Regions from separate parts of the Caballeronia sp. RCC_10 genome, predicted to be linked through region 2. Evidence: predicted binding sites of a transcription regulator. Region 2 holds the regulator's gene; each other region holds the start of a gene.
The links. Region 2 encodes FliA, which starts transcription of late flagellar genes. Its sites were predicted from a motif close to CTAAAGTTTNNNNNNNNNNNGCCGNTA; they were not measured.
Positions count from the first base shown of each region.

Region 1 (5,055 bases), 250 kb from region 2:
CCGGATTCGCCCGCAATTCGACGATCAGGTCGAGCCCGCTCTTGCTGGGCATGTGATGGTCCGTGAGCACCAGATCGAAGCGCTCGGCGAGCGCCCATTCGAGTCCTTCGTTACCGTCCGACGCCACGGTCACCTCGTAGCCCGCTGTCGTCAGCGTGGCGGAGAGGATTTGCCGCATGGCGGCGGAATCGTCGATTGCCAGAATGTTCTTGATCATGTGTGTGTCTCGCGGTCTTGCCCTGATGACGGCCAAAACGTGTGCAGTCTTGAGCGTTTTTTTGACGCGATGCCGCTTAATTTGCGAGCTTGTTGAAAAGCGGCGCGGCGTCAGCCTTCACGGGCGCGTTGTCGAACACCGCGCCGCGCGTGCCGTCCTCGCGCAGCATCGCTGCTTCGGATCGCTGATTGAGCACGATCACGCTGATGCGGCGGTTCTCGGGATCGAGCGGATTCTGTTTGTTGAGGTTCTGCGTCGACGCGAGGCCGAGCACGCGCAGCACTTTCGCTTCGTCCATGCCGCCCGCGATCAGCTCGCGCCGCGACGCGTTCGCGCGGTCCGCCGACAGCTCCCAGTTGCTATAGCCCTTCTCGCCGCCGGCGTACTTCACGGCGTCGGTGTGTCCCTGCACGACGATGCGGTTCGGCACGTCGTTGAGCGTGCGGCCTATCTCGCGCAGGATGTCGCGCATGTAGGGCTGCACCGTATCGCTGGAGAGCGCGAACATCGGGCGCTTCTGCGTATCGACGATTTCGATGCGCAAGCCCTGTTGTGTCGACTCGATGCGAATCTGCTGCTTGAACTGCTGCAGCGTCGGGTTCGCTTCGATCGCCGCCATCAGCTTCACTTGCAGGTCGTGCAGGCGCACCTGCTCGCGGCGCTCTAGTTCGGTTGTCGCTTGCCTGAGCGCTTCGTCGTCGACTTCGTTGCGCGGGGTGCGCGCGTCGGTCATGCGGGTGGTGCCGGGGTCGGGGCTCGAAATGTCGCGCCCGCCGCCGGTGATGATGCTCGAATCCATGCCGACCGTTTTCCCGCCGACCATCGCGGCTTTCAGCGGCATGTTGAAGTATTCGGCGATGCCGCGGCGCTGCACCGGCGAGGTGGACGACAGCAGCCACATCAGCAGGAAGAACGCCATCATCGCGGTCATGAAGTCGGCATAGGCGAGCTTCCACGCGCCGCCGTGATGCCCCTTCGCGCCCCTGCCGACGACACGCTTGATGAAGATCGGCCGATCCTTTTCGCTGCTCATGTCGTCACTTCGCCTTCACGCGGCGCACGTGTTCTTCGAGTTCCGAGAACGACGGACGCTCGGTCGAGAACAGCACCTTGCGGCCGAACTCGACCGCGATCGCGGGCGCATAGCCGTTGAGGCTCGCGAGGATCGTCACCTTGATGCACTGGAACATCTTCGTCTGCTCGGCGACACGCTGCTCCGCGATGTTCGCGAGCGGCGCGATGAAGCCGTACGAAAGCAGGATGCCGAGGAACGTGCCGACGAGCGCCTGCGCGATCATCTCGCCGAGCACCGCGGGCGGCTGGTCGGCGGACGCCATCGTGTGCACGACGCCCATCACTGCGGCGACGATGCCGAACGCGGGCATCGCATCGCCCACTTTCGAAAGCGCCTGCGCGGGCGCTTCGCCTTCGGCGTGATGCGTTTCGATCTCCTCGTCCATGAGGCTTTCGATCTCGAACGCGTTCATGTTGCCGCCGACCATCAGGCGCAGATAGTCCGTCAGAAATTCGACGATGTGATGGTCCGCGAGAATCTTCGGGTACTGGCTGAAAATCGGGCTCTTGTTGGGATCTTCGATGTCGGCTTCGAGCGTCAGCGTGCCTTCCTTGCGCGCCTTGGCGAGCAGCACGTAGAGCAGCCCCATCAGTTCCATGTACACGTCCTTGTTGTACTTGGAGCCTTTGAAAAGCGTGGGGATGACGAGCAGCGTCGCCTTGATCGTCTTGATTCCGTTGCCGAGGATGAATGCGCCGATGCCCGCGCCCGCGATCATCAATATTTCGACCGGCTGCACGAGCGCGCCAAGGTGGCCGCCTTCGAGCGCGTAACCGCCGAAAACGGACAGCAAGGTCACGAGCGTTCCAACAAAGATCAGCACGGGCAAGTCCTCGGGTTTTGTTGCGGATGACCGGCCTGAGCGCGCGGTTAAGGATGTTTACGGCATGCGGGGAGAAAACTTTTAGGCGGGCGCCGTGGGGGGCTTGCGGCGTAATGGCGCAATGGCGTAATACCGCGCGCCGTCTTGCGGTCGACGCGGCAAAGCGTTCAGACGATCTGCGCGACCGGCACGTCGGCGGTTTGCGTGATTGCCGCCGCCTTGCCCTTGTCCGCGAGCGAGGAAAGAATCGCGTGATCGTCGAACCGGAAGCGGCACAGCAGATGGCTCGATGAAGCCACCCTCAGCGCCTGCGTCGGCGTCAGCGTAGACACGACTTCCGCGACGCGCTCGGACAGTCCGAGGCGGAACATCGCCGCAACGCGGTCTTCCTGCAACAAGCGCTGCGCGAGAAGCAAGTACGACAGATTCACCTCGCGGATTTCCGCGAGCACGCCTGTAATCGTGGCCGTCATCTTTCCCCCGAGTCGATTCTTGGCTGGTCAGGCCGTGCGGGAAACGTTTGCTCGAATGCGCCAAAAAAAGCCGCATTCGGCCCCGCATATGTCGGCTGATTGTCGCCCAGTGCGGTATGCGCGCCTATCGGATGAACACACCGACTCGCCGACGGAAATCCGCCCGCGGTCGTGTAGGAAAAAGTCGTACACGCGCCCGATGCCTGCTGCTCGGCAGAGGCTTTATCGGCGAAAAGTGGCGTGACTTTAGGAGCGACGCCGAAGGAACGATTTTTGCTGTGAAACGATTTACCGCGCTGATTGCGTGTCGGACGGTTCCGACCGTTTTCGCCCCGGTGCAATTTCTCACTTCGTAACAGCCGTTGTTTCGCGCTGTAACAACGTTAAGCGATTGAAAATTGACGTGTAATGCGGCTCTCGATCCCGATAATGAACGTAAGGGATAACCCGGTCGAGGGCCGGAACCGACCTTGGGCGGCCTGAGCGACGAACTCGCTGCACGCGCGCTGCCCGTCCGAATGGCATGCGTCGATCGTTCAACCGGCTTCACCGCATGTTCACACGAATGCTTTGCACAGGGCCGGAGTCACGTCAGAAACGCCGCTCCGCCGCTGAATTGCAAGGACCGCAAAGGCGTCGAACCGCCACTCGCGGACCACACTGGAGAACCACGTTATGCGAATCGCACAAATTGCACCGTTGCACGAAGCAGTCCCTCCGAAGTTTTACGGCGGCACTGAGCGCGTGGTGTCTTATCTGACGGATGCACTCGTCGATCTCGGCCACGACGTAACCTTGTTTGCAAGCGGCGATTCGCAAACCCGTGCGACTCTCGAAGCGGCCTGGCCACGCGCGCTGCGGCTCGACCCGACCATCCGCGATCCGCTCGCCCCGCACATGCTGCTGCTAGAAACGGTTCGCCGCCGCGCGCATGAGTTCGACGTGCTGCACTTCCACCTCGACTACATGCCGTTCCCGCTGTTCTCGCAAATGGATACGCCTTTCGTCACGACGCTGCACGGCCGTCTCGATCTGCCCGAACTGCAACCGATGTTCAACACGTTCACCGACGCGAACGTCATCTCGATTTCGAATAACCAGCGTGGCCCGCTGCCGCAGGCGAACTGGCTGAACACGGTCTACCACGGGCTGCCGGACGATCTGCTCACGCCGCAACCGGAGAAGAAGCCGGAATATCTCGCGTTTCTCGGCCGCATCTGTCCTGAAAAGCGCGCGGATCTCGCCATCAAGATTGCGGCGCAAAGCGGTCTTCCGCTGAAAATCGCGGCGAAGGTCGACAAGGCCGACCAGGACTACTTCAAGTCGACGATCGAGCCGCTGCTGTCGCAGGCGCACGTCGAATTCGTCGGCGAAATCAACGAGGCGCAGAAGCCGGAATTCCTGTCGGGCGCAAAGGCGCTGCTGTTCCCGATCGACTGGAACGAGCCTTTCGGTCTCGTGATGATCGAAGCGATGGCGTGCGGCACCCCGGTCATCGCGTTCAATCGCGGATCGGTGCCGGAAGTCATCGATCATGGCGTGACCGGGTTCATCTGCGAGGACGTGCAGGGCGCGGTGGGCGCACTGCATCGGATCGACGAACTGTCGCGCACCGAAATCCGCGCGCAATTCGAACGCCGCTTCAGCGCAAAGACGATGGCGCAAAACTATGTCGACACCTACACGTCGATGCTCCAGGCCGCGAAGCGCCCGGTGCTGCGTCAGGTTGCAGTGGGCTAATACCTTCCCTTCTCGCTGCCACTTTGGAATGCCGCCCAATCGGGCGGCATTTCTTTTTGTGCCGCCGAAGCTGCGCGCCCCGTGAAACGCGCAACGATCGACCATTTTTGACAGTTCAGGAAATGAGCCGCGCTTAAACTGCGCTCCGCAGAAGCAAACGGCTTTCTCGCGTCAAATCAACGATCTTCATCTTTTCTCGGGGCTGGATCATGCAATTGTCGAAGCGTCTCGGCGCTGAAATTTTCGGTACCTTCTGGCTCGTGCTGGGCGGTTGTGGCAGCGCGGTTCTGGCCGCTGGATATCCCGGACTGGGCATCGGGTTCGTCGGCGTTTCACTCGCCTTCGGCCTCACCGTGCTGACGATGGCCTATGCCATCGGCCACGTGTCCGGCTGTCACCTGAACCCGGCCGTGAGCATCGGGCTCACGGTCGCGGGACGCTTTCCGGTGCGCGATCTCGCACCGTACATCATCGCGCAGGTGGTCGGCGCGACGCTCGGCGCGTTCGCGCTCAAGCTGATCGCGACCGGCGCGCCGGGCTTCGACCTCTTCGCAAGCGGCTTTGCGGCGAACGGTTTCGGCGATCACTCGCCGGGCCACTACACGATGATCGCGGTGCTCGTCTGCGAAGTCGTGATGACGTTCTTCTTCCTGTTCGTCATCCTCGGCGCCACCGACGACCGTGCGCCGAAAGGCTTTGCACCGATCGCCATCGGCCTGTGCCTGAC
Region 1 is NZ_JBFUPT010000003.1:195,736-200,790, forward strand. Features, by position in the region: gene AB6804_RS08520 (response regulator) at 1-217, opposite strand, end outside; gene motB (flagellar motor protein MotB) at 294-1,250, opposite strand; gene motA (flagellar motor stator protein MotA) at 1,255-2,115, opposite strand; gene flhD (flagellar transcriptional regulator FlhD) at 2,283-2,588, opposite strand; gene AB6804_RS08540 (glycosyltransferase family 4 protein) at 3,264-4,328, shown strand; gene aqpZ (aquaporin Z) at 4,538-5,055, shown strand, end outside.
Region 1: a site for FliA is predicted at 2,173-2,199, ahead of motA (flagellar motor stator protein MotA). Genes of this name have one in related genera too.

Region 2 (5,055 bases):
AGCAAAGTCTTCGCAAGTAAAGCGGTTCGTTTTGACATTCCCGTCTCTACTCCAATACTGTTCAGTGCGAAGCTGTTCAGCAAGTACTGGTGCCTGCGCTTGATAATCAGCTACATCAGTGGCTGTCCATTTTCGCGTTGTTTTCCAGAAAATTTTGAGTTTGACAACGTGAGGTCGAGTATCTGTCTTCGGCGTGAGCGGCGCAGAAATTACTGGGGATGTCATTGTTCTGTGTATACAAGGAGCAATTTAATGGAACTACCATCTCGACCTTCAATGATTGGTGTCTTGCCGTCAGGTGTTGTTGTGATTTCGCGAATCTCCCCTGTTGGAGATTGAACATAGAACAATGCACGGCTAACAGGTACACCGTCCTGATCAACGAGTTGGAAATGTCGATCAAAAACAGCATTCTCCTCCGCCCTGTCACGCTGTGCTCTGGGTGCGTCTGCGCTCGTGAACCCTTGAGAACCGACCACTCCAAGACTCTCGGCCATATCGTCGTACCACGCCTCTCCTGCCAGTTGGGCAAAGATGCGCGGATGTTCTGGACAGCCGCACACGACTACATCGTCATGCGCTGCAATCTCGCTGATAAAGAAGTTCACACGACGCGGACCGCCATCCTTCGCGATGTATCCCGTCGTCTTGCAGACCGGGCAATAAGCTTCGCCGCCTATAAGCGCGGCTTGGTGCCCGTGAATGAGAAACTGCGGTCCCTCGTAAGAGCCAACCTCTCCGCCGTTATCGAGTTGGTCCCCAACGACGGCGATTCGTCGCATCATGTGCAGCCTCCTTTGTATGATTCGTTATGCTTGCTTTTCAGCATGTGTCTCGGTTCGTTAGAAAAGACCTACTCACCTGAGTTGATTTGTCAGGATACGAGCACAACGAAGAAGCGCAATTGGATGCATCAGCGAAATCGTGAAATCGACAAAAGTTGACAGGGAATGAACTTCGGGCTACGGAGATTCGAGTCGTATCAACTTCTGAAACGTCTTCGATTGGGGCGCTAGTGTCTCGCGCGGTTGCAGTCTGCTGGAGTGAGCCGCACCGTGCCGTCGCGCATAGTCGGCGCTATGCCGTCGAGTCGAATAATGCGGGGGGGGGTGGAGCGTTAATCCGCCGTTGCTCACTATCCGCCGAAGGCAATGCGGTGATACTCACGCCACTGTTTGCCGAGATCGTGACGCACGACAGCTAAAGCCATTGCCATTCGACGAATCGCATACCATGCGAACCGTCGCCGCGCCGTTCGGCTTGATCGGTCGAAAGCCGATGGAAATGCCGCGCACGAGTCCGGCCTTGATGCTCTGCCACGCTTCTCCGAGCCGGTCGCGCAGCGCGCCGGGTTCATCGCACTGCGCAAGCGTAGTCCGAAAGCCGATGCCACGGCGGCCAGTCGCCGCAAACTTCACTTTGCCGACAGGCTTGGCATGATCGGGTTGCCACCGCAGCGCGAGCGGTAGCCTGTAGCGCGCGCCGGGTGGGCTGAATCACACGTGTGTGCCGCTCAAACACACAGACATCTGAGCACTGTGCGCTTATCGGTTTATGTGGAAGACAACCGCGACGCATTGTATTTCTCAATGACTCGGCCCAGGGCTCGAACGCGCTCATCAATTGCCGTTCAAAGCCTTCGACAACTTCACGAGAGAGCAACAGCGAGCCCCGCGCGCACTGGTGGTTGCGTTGGTACAGCACGTGTGGGCTCCTCAGCGTTTGCAAGAGGCCGCCCTATGACCGAACGACCCCGTTCGCAACGCGTGACTCAGATCCGCATCGTCGAGTGCAGTTGCCCGCCGCTGCGGCGGAGGCCACTGGCATCACGCTCTAACAAGGCAACTTGTGAACCTAGTAGCTGCTGCGTTCTGGCGTAAAAGTTAAATAAACGCTTTCTGGCACTGGTGGATTTGCACTGGCCTCAATGGCGGGCCTTGCCTGCGAAATCAAAGGCTACCATTGAGGGCACAAGAGCTGAACTCATCACCTCTGGTCCAACACTGACATTACGCGTCCTGTATCCGCCACCAGGAAACGACTCTCAACGCGTTAAGTCAGCATCGATTCCCAAATTGTCGTCGTGCCGCCCGGCGACCCCGCATGCGTTTCTGGCGTGGGCCGGAATTGCATGCAGATTGGCTTGACTCACCTCTGATCGACGTTGGCGGAGTAAGCGTGGGTTGGTCGGATGAAAAGACGATCAATGAATAGGTTTCCCTTAGCATCTTTGCCAAACTTGGCGCGGCCCCCTCAAGCCTCCACCCCCGTCCACTCCTGCTCCCGCAACTTCGCCCGCAGCCTCGCGACCGCCTGGCTATGCAACTGGCAAACCCGCGACTCGCTGACTTCCATCACCGCGCCGATCTCTCGCAGATTCAGCCCGCGCTCGTAATACAAGCTCATCAGCAGCTTCTCGCGCTCCGGCAGCCGATCGATAGCCTCGATCAACGCGCCGCGCAGGCTGTCATCGAGCAACGCCGACAGCGGGTCCGATCGATCCACGCAATGTCGATCCAGGAACGGTTCGTCGTCCGCCGAGCGGTCGAAGTCTTCGTAATAGATCAACTGGCTGCCGTGCAAGTCCTGCAGCATCGACTGATACTCGTCTAGCGGCAGCTGCATATGCTCGGCGATTTCCGTCTCGCTCGCCGAACGGCCAAGGCTCTGCTCGACCTTGTGCACCGCCGATTCCACTTCGCGCGACGTCTTGCGCATGCTGCGCGGCAGCCAGTCGTTCGCGCGCAGTTCATCGAGCATCGCGCCGCGAATGCGCTGGCTCGCATACGTCTCGAACTGCGCACCCTGATCTTCCTTGTAACGGCTCGCCGCATCCAACAGGCCGATCATGCCGGCCTGAATCAGATCGTCGAGGTCGACGCTCGCCGGCATCTTGGCGACGAGCTGCAGCCCCAGCCGGCGAACGAGCGGCGCATAGCGCGTCAACACGTCGGACTGCGAGAGTTTGCCTTGGGCGTTGTACATCTGGGTCACCTTTGTCTTGATCACATCGACGCCGTGCTGCTCAATGCATGGCCGGGAAACATCGACGCCCTTCGCGCCACTTCCCGCCCGCCCTTGTCAGACTCGCCATCCAAAAACTGCATTTCGTTTTCAACTTCAGCATCACGGGCAGCCGGCGTGGAACGCACCGGCCAGTGCAGAAGCTCCGCCGCAATCTGGCGATAGTCGCGCGCCGCAGCCGTAGCCGGAAACGCCTCTACCACCGAACGCGACAGCTCCCTCGCCCGAGTAATGCGCGCATCCTCGGACACATACCCCGCCTGCACGAGCGCCACCGCCAGATACCGGCTCGCCACGCCCGACAGGTTGTCGAACGCGACCGCCGCGTCGGCCGGGTTCTGCACGTGATTGATCAGCACGCGGAACTGTCCGATCGCATGCGCGTAGTGCAGACGCTTCATGCACGCATACGCCTCGGTGATCGCCGGCGCAGCCGCCCGCGTGACGATCAGGAAGTCATGCGCCTGCGCCGCAAGCGACGACAGCGCGCCATGCCGATCCAGTTGCGTATCGATCAGCACGATGTCCGCCGGTCCGTCGAGCAACCCGCGGCACTGCGCGGCGTCGTGACTCACGCGCTCCTCGCGGGGCGCGGCGATCAGCGAAAAGCCGAGCGGCGTGCGCGTGACGACGTCCTGCAACGTGTGGCGGCCGGACATCACCGCACTCATCGCCTGCGATCCGGAAAGCCCCGCCATGCGGCTCACCGATGTTCCGTTCTGCCGCTCGTCGATGACGAGCACATCCTTGCCATGCACGGCCAGCGCCGCGCCGAGATTCACCACCGCCGACGTGCAACCGATGCCCGCCGGTCCGCCCGCGACCGCCACCACGCGCGAGCCTGCACGCGTCAGGAGCCGTCTCAGGCCTTCAGCCTGGTCGAGCACGAGCTTATCCAAAGCGAACCTCATGGAGTTCAGCCGCGGCACGCGCGGACAATGCGGACAACAGCGCCGGCACTTCCTCGTCCTGCGGCACGAACGGCGAGCCGTCGCGCGGAATGCAGAACGCGCTTTTGATCAGGAACCGCTTGGTCGCCACGTACAGGTTTTCCGGCACCTTCTGTCCGGTCGATACGTAATGCACCGGCAGCTTGTAGCGGATGACCGTATCGAGCACGCCGCCGAGGTTCGTCGCTTCATCGAGCTTGGTCAGGATGCAGCCCGCGAGCGGCGGCTGATCGGCCGCGCTCTTGTAGGCCTGCACGACTTCGTTGAGCGTGTCGCCGTGGCTCGTCGCGTTCAGCAGCAACAGGCGCTGCACCGGATGACCCGCGCCGCACAGCATCGAAATCTGATCGGACACCGTGCGATCCCGCTGGCTCATGCCGATCGTGTCGATCAGCACGATGTGCTTGTTGCGCAGCTCCGAAAGCGCGAGTTGCAGATCGGCCGCGTCCTTCACCGCGTGCACCGAGACGCCGAGAATCTTGCCGAAGATGCGCAACTGCTCGTGCGCGCCGATCCGGTAGCTGTCCGTCGTCAGCAGCGCGACCTTGCTTGCGCCGAAGCGCATCACGCAGCGCGCGGCGAGCTTCGCGGTGGTCGTCGTCTTGCCGACGCCCGTCGGGCCCATCAGCGCGAACACGCCGCCACGTTCCATCAGCGCGTCTTCGCTCGCCATCACCGGCAGGTTCGATTCGAGCACCTGCTGCACCCATTCGAGCGCGTGCTCGGCGTTTTCCATTTCCGGCAAGTTGTCGACGATCATGCGCACGAGTTGCGCGGAGAAGCCCGCGGCGAACAGGTGCTTGGTCAGCGCGGCGTTGCTCGGCATGCGGCGCTGGCGATCGCCCCACAGCAGGCCGGAGAACTGTTCTTCCATCATCGAGCGCATCGACGACAGCTCGTTCATCACCGTATCGTTGACGACCTGCTCCATGCGCGCACGAATCGCCTCGGTGACGACAGCCGCCGCATTCGCGGGCAAGCCTTCGAACGCACCTTCAGCCGATGCCGGCGATGCTTCCGCTTGCGGCGCGCTTGCGTTGATCTTCTGCGCGGCGCGGCGTGCGGCGACTTGCGCGGCTTC
Region 2 is NZ_JBFUPT010000003.1:442,269-447,323, reverse strand. Features, by position in the region: gene AB6804_RS09750 (hypothetical protein) at 1-225, opposite strand, end outside; gene AB6804_RS09745 (PAAR domain-containing protein) at 222-785, opposite strand; gene AB6804_RS09740 (RNA polymerase sigma factor FliA) at 2,254-2,985, opposite strand; gene AB6804_RS09735 (MinD/ParA family protein) at 3,006-3,923, opposite strand; gene flhF (flagellar biosynthesis protein FlhF) at 3,916-5,055, opposite strand, start outside.

Region 3 (5,055 bases), on a different contig from region 2:
ATCGAACGGGCGGCATAGACGAGGCCGCCGCCGAGCAGCAGAAACGCGAAGTGCGGCATGCCCGGAATCAGGCCCATGATGCCGATGATCACGCCGGTGATCATCAGCACGCGCGGGTTCTGGAACAACTGTCCGGTCAGCTGCGTGCCGATGTCCTCGTCCGTCGCGACGCGCGACACGATCACGCCCGCCGCAGTCGAGATGATGAGCGACGGAATCTGCGCAACGAGGCCGTCGCCGATGGTCAGCAGCGTGTAGTTCGTGGCCGCGTGCGCGAAGTCCATGTCGTGCTGAAGCATGCCGACGATCAGCCCGCCGACGATGTTGATCACCATGATCAGCAAGCCCGCGATCGCGTCGCCGCGCACGAACTTCGACGCACCGTCCATCGAACCGTAGAACTCGGACTCCTGCGCCACGGCCGTGCGGCGCTTTTTCGCGACTTCCTCGTTGATGAGGCCGGCGTTCAGGTCGGCGTCGATGGCCATCTGCTTGCCGGGCATCGCGTCCAGCGCGAAGCGCGCGCCGACTTCCGCGATACGCCCGGCGCCCTTCGTGATGACCATGAAGTTGATGATCATCAGGATCACGAACACGACGATACCGACCGCGAAGTTCCCGCCGACGAGGAAGTGCCCGAACGATTCGATCACCTGGCCCGCCGCGTCCGGGCCGGTGTGACCCTCCAGCAGCACGATACGCGTCGACGCGACGTTGAGCGACAGGCGCAGCAGCGTCGAGAACAGCAGCACGCTCGGGAACGCGGCGAAGTCGAGCGGCTTCTGCGTGTACATGCTGACGAGCAGCACCATCACCGACAGCGCGATGTTGAAGGTGAACAGCAGATCCAGCAGAAACGCCGGCAACGGCAGAATCATCATGCCGAGGATCATGCAGATCAGGATCGGGCCGGCCAGCGCCCGAAGGTTCTGCGTGCCGAGCGCGTCGGGGCGTTTCGCGAAAAATCCAGCGCGCGCGTTCATGCTGCGGCTCCTTGTGATGAGTTGTCGCCGGAAAGCGCTTCAGCGGCTTCCTGATCGGCGTCGGCGTCGGATACGCCGCCTTTGTCCAGTTCCTTCGGCACGTCGAGATCGGTGGGACGGTCCGGCTTCGTGCCGCCGTCTTCCTTGTAACGCTTGAGCTGATACACCCACGCCAGCACTTGCGCGACCGCGCCGTACAGCGCGCCCGGAATCTCACGGTTGATCTCGACGTTGTGATACAGCGCCCGCGCAAGCGGCGGCGCTTCGAGCAGCGGCACGTTATGCTCGCGGCCCAGTTCGCGGATGCGCGCCGCGACGAGATTCACGCCCTTCGCGACCACCTTCGGCGCGCGCATCTCGCCGTCGGCATACTTGAGCGCGACCGCGAAGTGCGTCGGGTTCGTGACGATGACATCGGCGGTCGGGATCGCCTGCATCATCCGGCGACGCGCAGCCGCACGCTGCTGCTGGCGAATCTTGCCCTTGATGTGCGGATCGCCTTCGTTTTCCTTGTGCTCGCGCTTCACTTCTTCCTTGCTCATGCGCAGCTTCTTCGCATGCGACCACATCTGATACGGCACGTCGACGACCGCGACGAGAAACAGCCCGCCGATCGCCATGCCGCAGCACACGAGGATCAGATGCATCACATCGGCGAGCGCGAGGCCGAGCGGCTTCGTGAGGAGGCCCAGCACTTCGGCCTTGCGGCTCCACATCGCCGAACCCGCCATGCCGCCGACGACGAGCGTCTTCAGAATCGACATGCCGAGCTGAATCGGACCCTGCGACGAGAACATCTTGCCGAGCCCGCTGATCGGGTTGAGGCGTCCGAAGTTCGGCGCGAGCGGCTTCGTCGTGATGAGCCAGCCGCCGAGGGCCATCGGCGCGGCGAGCGCGGCGACCGCCGTCAACGCGAGCACCGGCAGCACGGCGAGCATGCCTTCCTTGCTGGCGTTGGCCGCGCCGATCATCATCTGGCGCGTGTCGAGCACGGTCTCGTGATTGAACGTGAACGCGCCGCGCAGAATCGACTGCAAGTGTCCGCTGATCGGGCCCGACAGGCCCCATACGCCGAAAAAACCCGCCGCGAGCAACGCAAACGATGCGAGTTCCCGCGAGCGCGCAACCTGGCCTTCCTCCCGCGCCTTTTCCAGGCGCTTGGGAGTGGCTGATTCGGTTTTTTCGAGATCGCTTTCTTCCGCCACCGCTTGCTCCGCTTCGTGCTCGCTTTCTGTGATGGAAGCGATTATTGCGGAAGGCGTCGAGCGGCCATCGGCGGATTAGGCCGCGGAAAACCGGGTTAATCGATGGATAAGAGGCGGGGCAAGAGAAACGGCGCATGACCGTGAAGTCATGCGCCGTGAAGAAAAGACAGAACGGCGGATTACGCGCCGGGCATGCGCCCGTCCGGACCGTAAAACCCGCTTCTCGACGGCGCGACCTGCAACGCCGCGAGCGCCTTGCGGTTGTATTCCATGCGGGTGCGGATCAGCACGCCGTTGTTGTTGTTGCCCTGCTTCGCGCGGCGCGCGGCCGCGCACAGCAGCGCCCATTGTTCGGCGAGTGGCGCATCGCCCTCGGCGGCGGCTTCCATGCCGATGAATCCGCCGGGCAGGCCGAGCGCGCCGAGCTGCGTGTCCCGCTGCTTCTCGAGTACGCCGATGCGCTCGGTTAGCGCGGTCTTTTGCTCGATGATCTCCGGCAGCGCGCCGAGCGGCTGCGCGGCGATCAGCGCTTTTTCCTCGTGGGCGAGGAGGGATTCGAACGCCTGAACGGCGGCGACTTCTTCGATGACAGTGGCAAGCAGGGCGTCTCTCATTGCAGCTCGCTAAAACGCGGGTTCGTCAAAGCCGCCCGGCGCCGTCCACGTCGTGCTCCGGGCGAGCCCGGGCCGTTGCGCTTCAGCCGCCAGTCGGCGGGGTTCTCGTTTGCAGCAGGTCGCGGGCGGTGCTCAAAATGCCGTCGGCGATCTTGCTGGTGTCGATTTTCAGGCTGCCGTCGCGGATCGCGGCCTTGATCGATTCGACTTTCGCCGTATCGATGTCCGAGCCGTTCGACGCGCGCAAGTCCGACGACAACGTCGACAGACTCACCGGCGATGCCGTGTCCGCTTTCACGCCGTTCGCCGGCGCGGTGACTGCGGCAGTTTTCGCATCGCTCTGCGATGCGCGTTGTGAGCCTTCTTGCAGGCTCGCCAGAGTGGTGTTGCTTTTCGATTCGATTTTCACGATGTCCATTCCCGAACGTGTTGAGTCCTTTATCGGCGGTGGGTCTCGGAAACTTTACCCTGCCTCTGTGGCGCAGCACACGTTCGGCGGCATCATCGCCCGGAAAGCCTTATGGGACGGGGGCTCTGCCTAAATGCAACAAAATGAAACATTCGGTAATCAATTCTTCGGGCGGTGATGGCCGGGCCGGGAATGGTCGGCCGCCGCCTGTCACATGCGGATCTCCACCGTCTGGGCATCCTTGACGACGCCGGTCACGATCTGGCCGCCGGCGGTTTTCACGCGAACCTGCTGGCCGGGGGCGGCGTTGCTCATGGCGCTGCCTTCGGCGGAAATCGAGAAGCCGGAGCCGGCGGTGACGACGCGAACCGTCTGCCCGATCGCCACCGCGCTTGCGGCGCGCAGCATATCGGTGCGCAGCGGCAGGCCCACCGGCACGCGCGACAGCGTCACCGCGCCGACCGCCTGCGAGGGATCGGTGACGACGGCTTGCGGCATCGCGGTCAGATCGCCGTCGCGGGCGACGAGGTCGGCGTTGCCGAGCACTTCTCCCGGCGCAACGGCGCGGGCGGCGACGTAGTACGTCGCATTGATCGACACCCGCGCCTGGACATACAGCGTCCACGGCCGCTCGCCGACGCAGCGCACGCCGACCGTCACGCGGCCCCAGAGGCGTGCGCCCGTCGGCATGAACGGATCGAGCGCGGTGCAGGCGGCGAGGCCGCGCGGAAAGACGGGCGTCACCGTGATCTCGACCTTGCCGGGCAAGCCAGCGGCTTGCTGCTGAAGAAAGGCGAGCGCCGCGGCGCGGATGGTTTCGCCGTCCTGCATCGTCGCGGGGGCGGCGGAGGCGGCGGGCGACGGCGTGAAGCTCGCCCGCTTCAGGGCAGGAGCATCGGTGACGGACGGCGTGTAGTTCGCGCGCCTGACCGGCGATGCCACGCCCGCCGCGATCGGCCGTGCGCTGGCCGCGGGCGACGCGGCGGCGTCATCGCGCGTGACGACGACCGGAACGACATCGCGCGGTGCCGATGCAGACGCGGCAGCCGGCTTGACCGAAGCGGCAGCAGGCGCCGGCTTCGCAACGCCCGCCCCGGGAATGACGATCAGTCCGCTGGCATCGTCCATTGCGTCGTCGGCAGCGTCGGCGCGGGCTTCGAGCGCGAGCGCGGCGTGACGCATGGCGGCATCGGCGGCTTTGGTCGCGGCGCGGTAGCCGGGCGCAGGCGCGAGATAAGGCGCGGGCGCAACCGTGGAAACATTCGAAACGGTGGGAACGCTGGAGACAGTGGAGACAGCGGCAGGTTTCGCGGCAGGAAGGCTCTTCGCCATCTCCGCGACCGCCGACGGATTCGTCTCCGCGTTGCCGGGAATCGCAATGAAGCCGTCGCTCTGCTGCGCAACCGCGCCCGCCATGACGCCCACGAGCAGCGACGCGCCGGTCACGCATCGCAACGCGCGGCGCGCAAAAGACGCTGCGCGCGGCGCGGCTGCTTTCGACGGATGCCCGGCGGACCTGCTCATCACTCTCTCCCTTGCTCGCCGCGCCAGGCGCAGACACGTTGTTCGGCTTGATTCGTGAGCGCGAAATTCATCCGCCTCTCACCACGACCCAGATTCTAGATAGCCCGCGTCACGCCCAAGCCTCGAATAGAGGCCGCGTTTCCCGGTTATTCATCGGATCAGTCATTGCGCGCCGCTCCTAAGATGCGTGTCATGCAAAAAGGCCCGCGCGGTGCGGCGGGCGTGTGCGACACCACGAACTTGGGGAACCCGGGGAATGCTAGACAAGCTCGATAAGGAATTCGCGTTCGGCCGCGAAGCGCTCGATGTGCGCGCGTACC
Region 3 is NZ_JBFUPT010000029.1:13,715-18,769, forward strand. Features, by position in the region: gene flhA (flagellar biosynthesis protein FlhA) at 1-983, opposite strand, end outside; gene flhB (flagellar biosynthesis protein FlhB) at 980-2,188, opposite strand; gene AB6804_RS27545 (flagella synthesis protein FlgN) at 2,368-2,802, opposite strand; gene flgM (flagellar biosynthesis anti-sigma factor FlgM) at 2,885-3,211, opposite strand; gene flgA (flagellar basal body P-ring formation chaperone FlgA) at 3,422-4,735, opposite strand; gene flgB (flagellar basal body rod protein FlgB) at 4,992-5,055, shown strand, end outside.
Region 3: a site for FliA is predicted at 3,242-3,268, ahead of flgM (flagellar biosynthesis anti-sigma factor FlgM). Genes of this name have one in related genera too.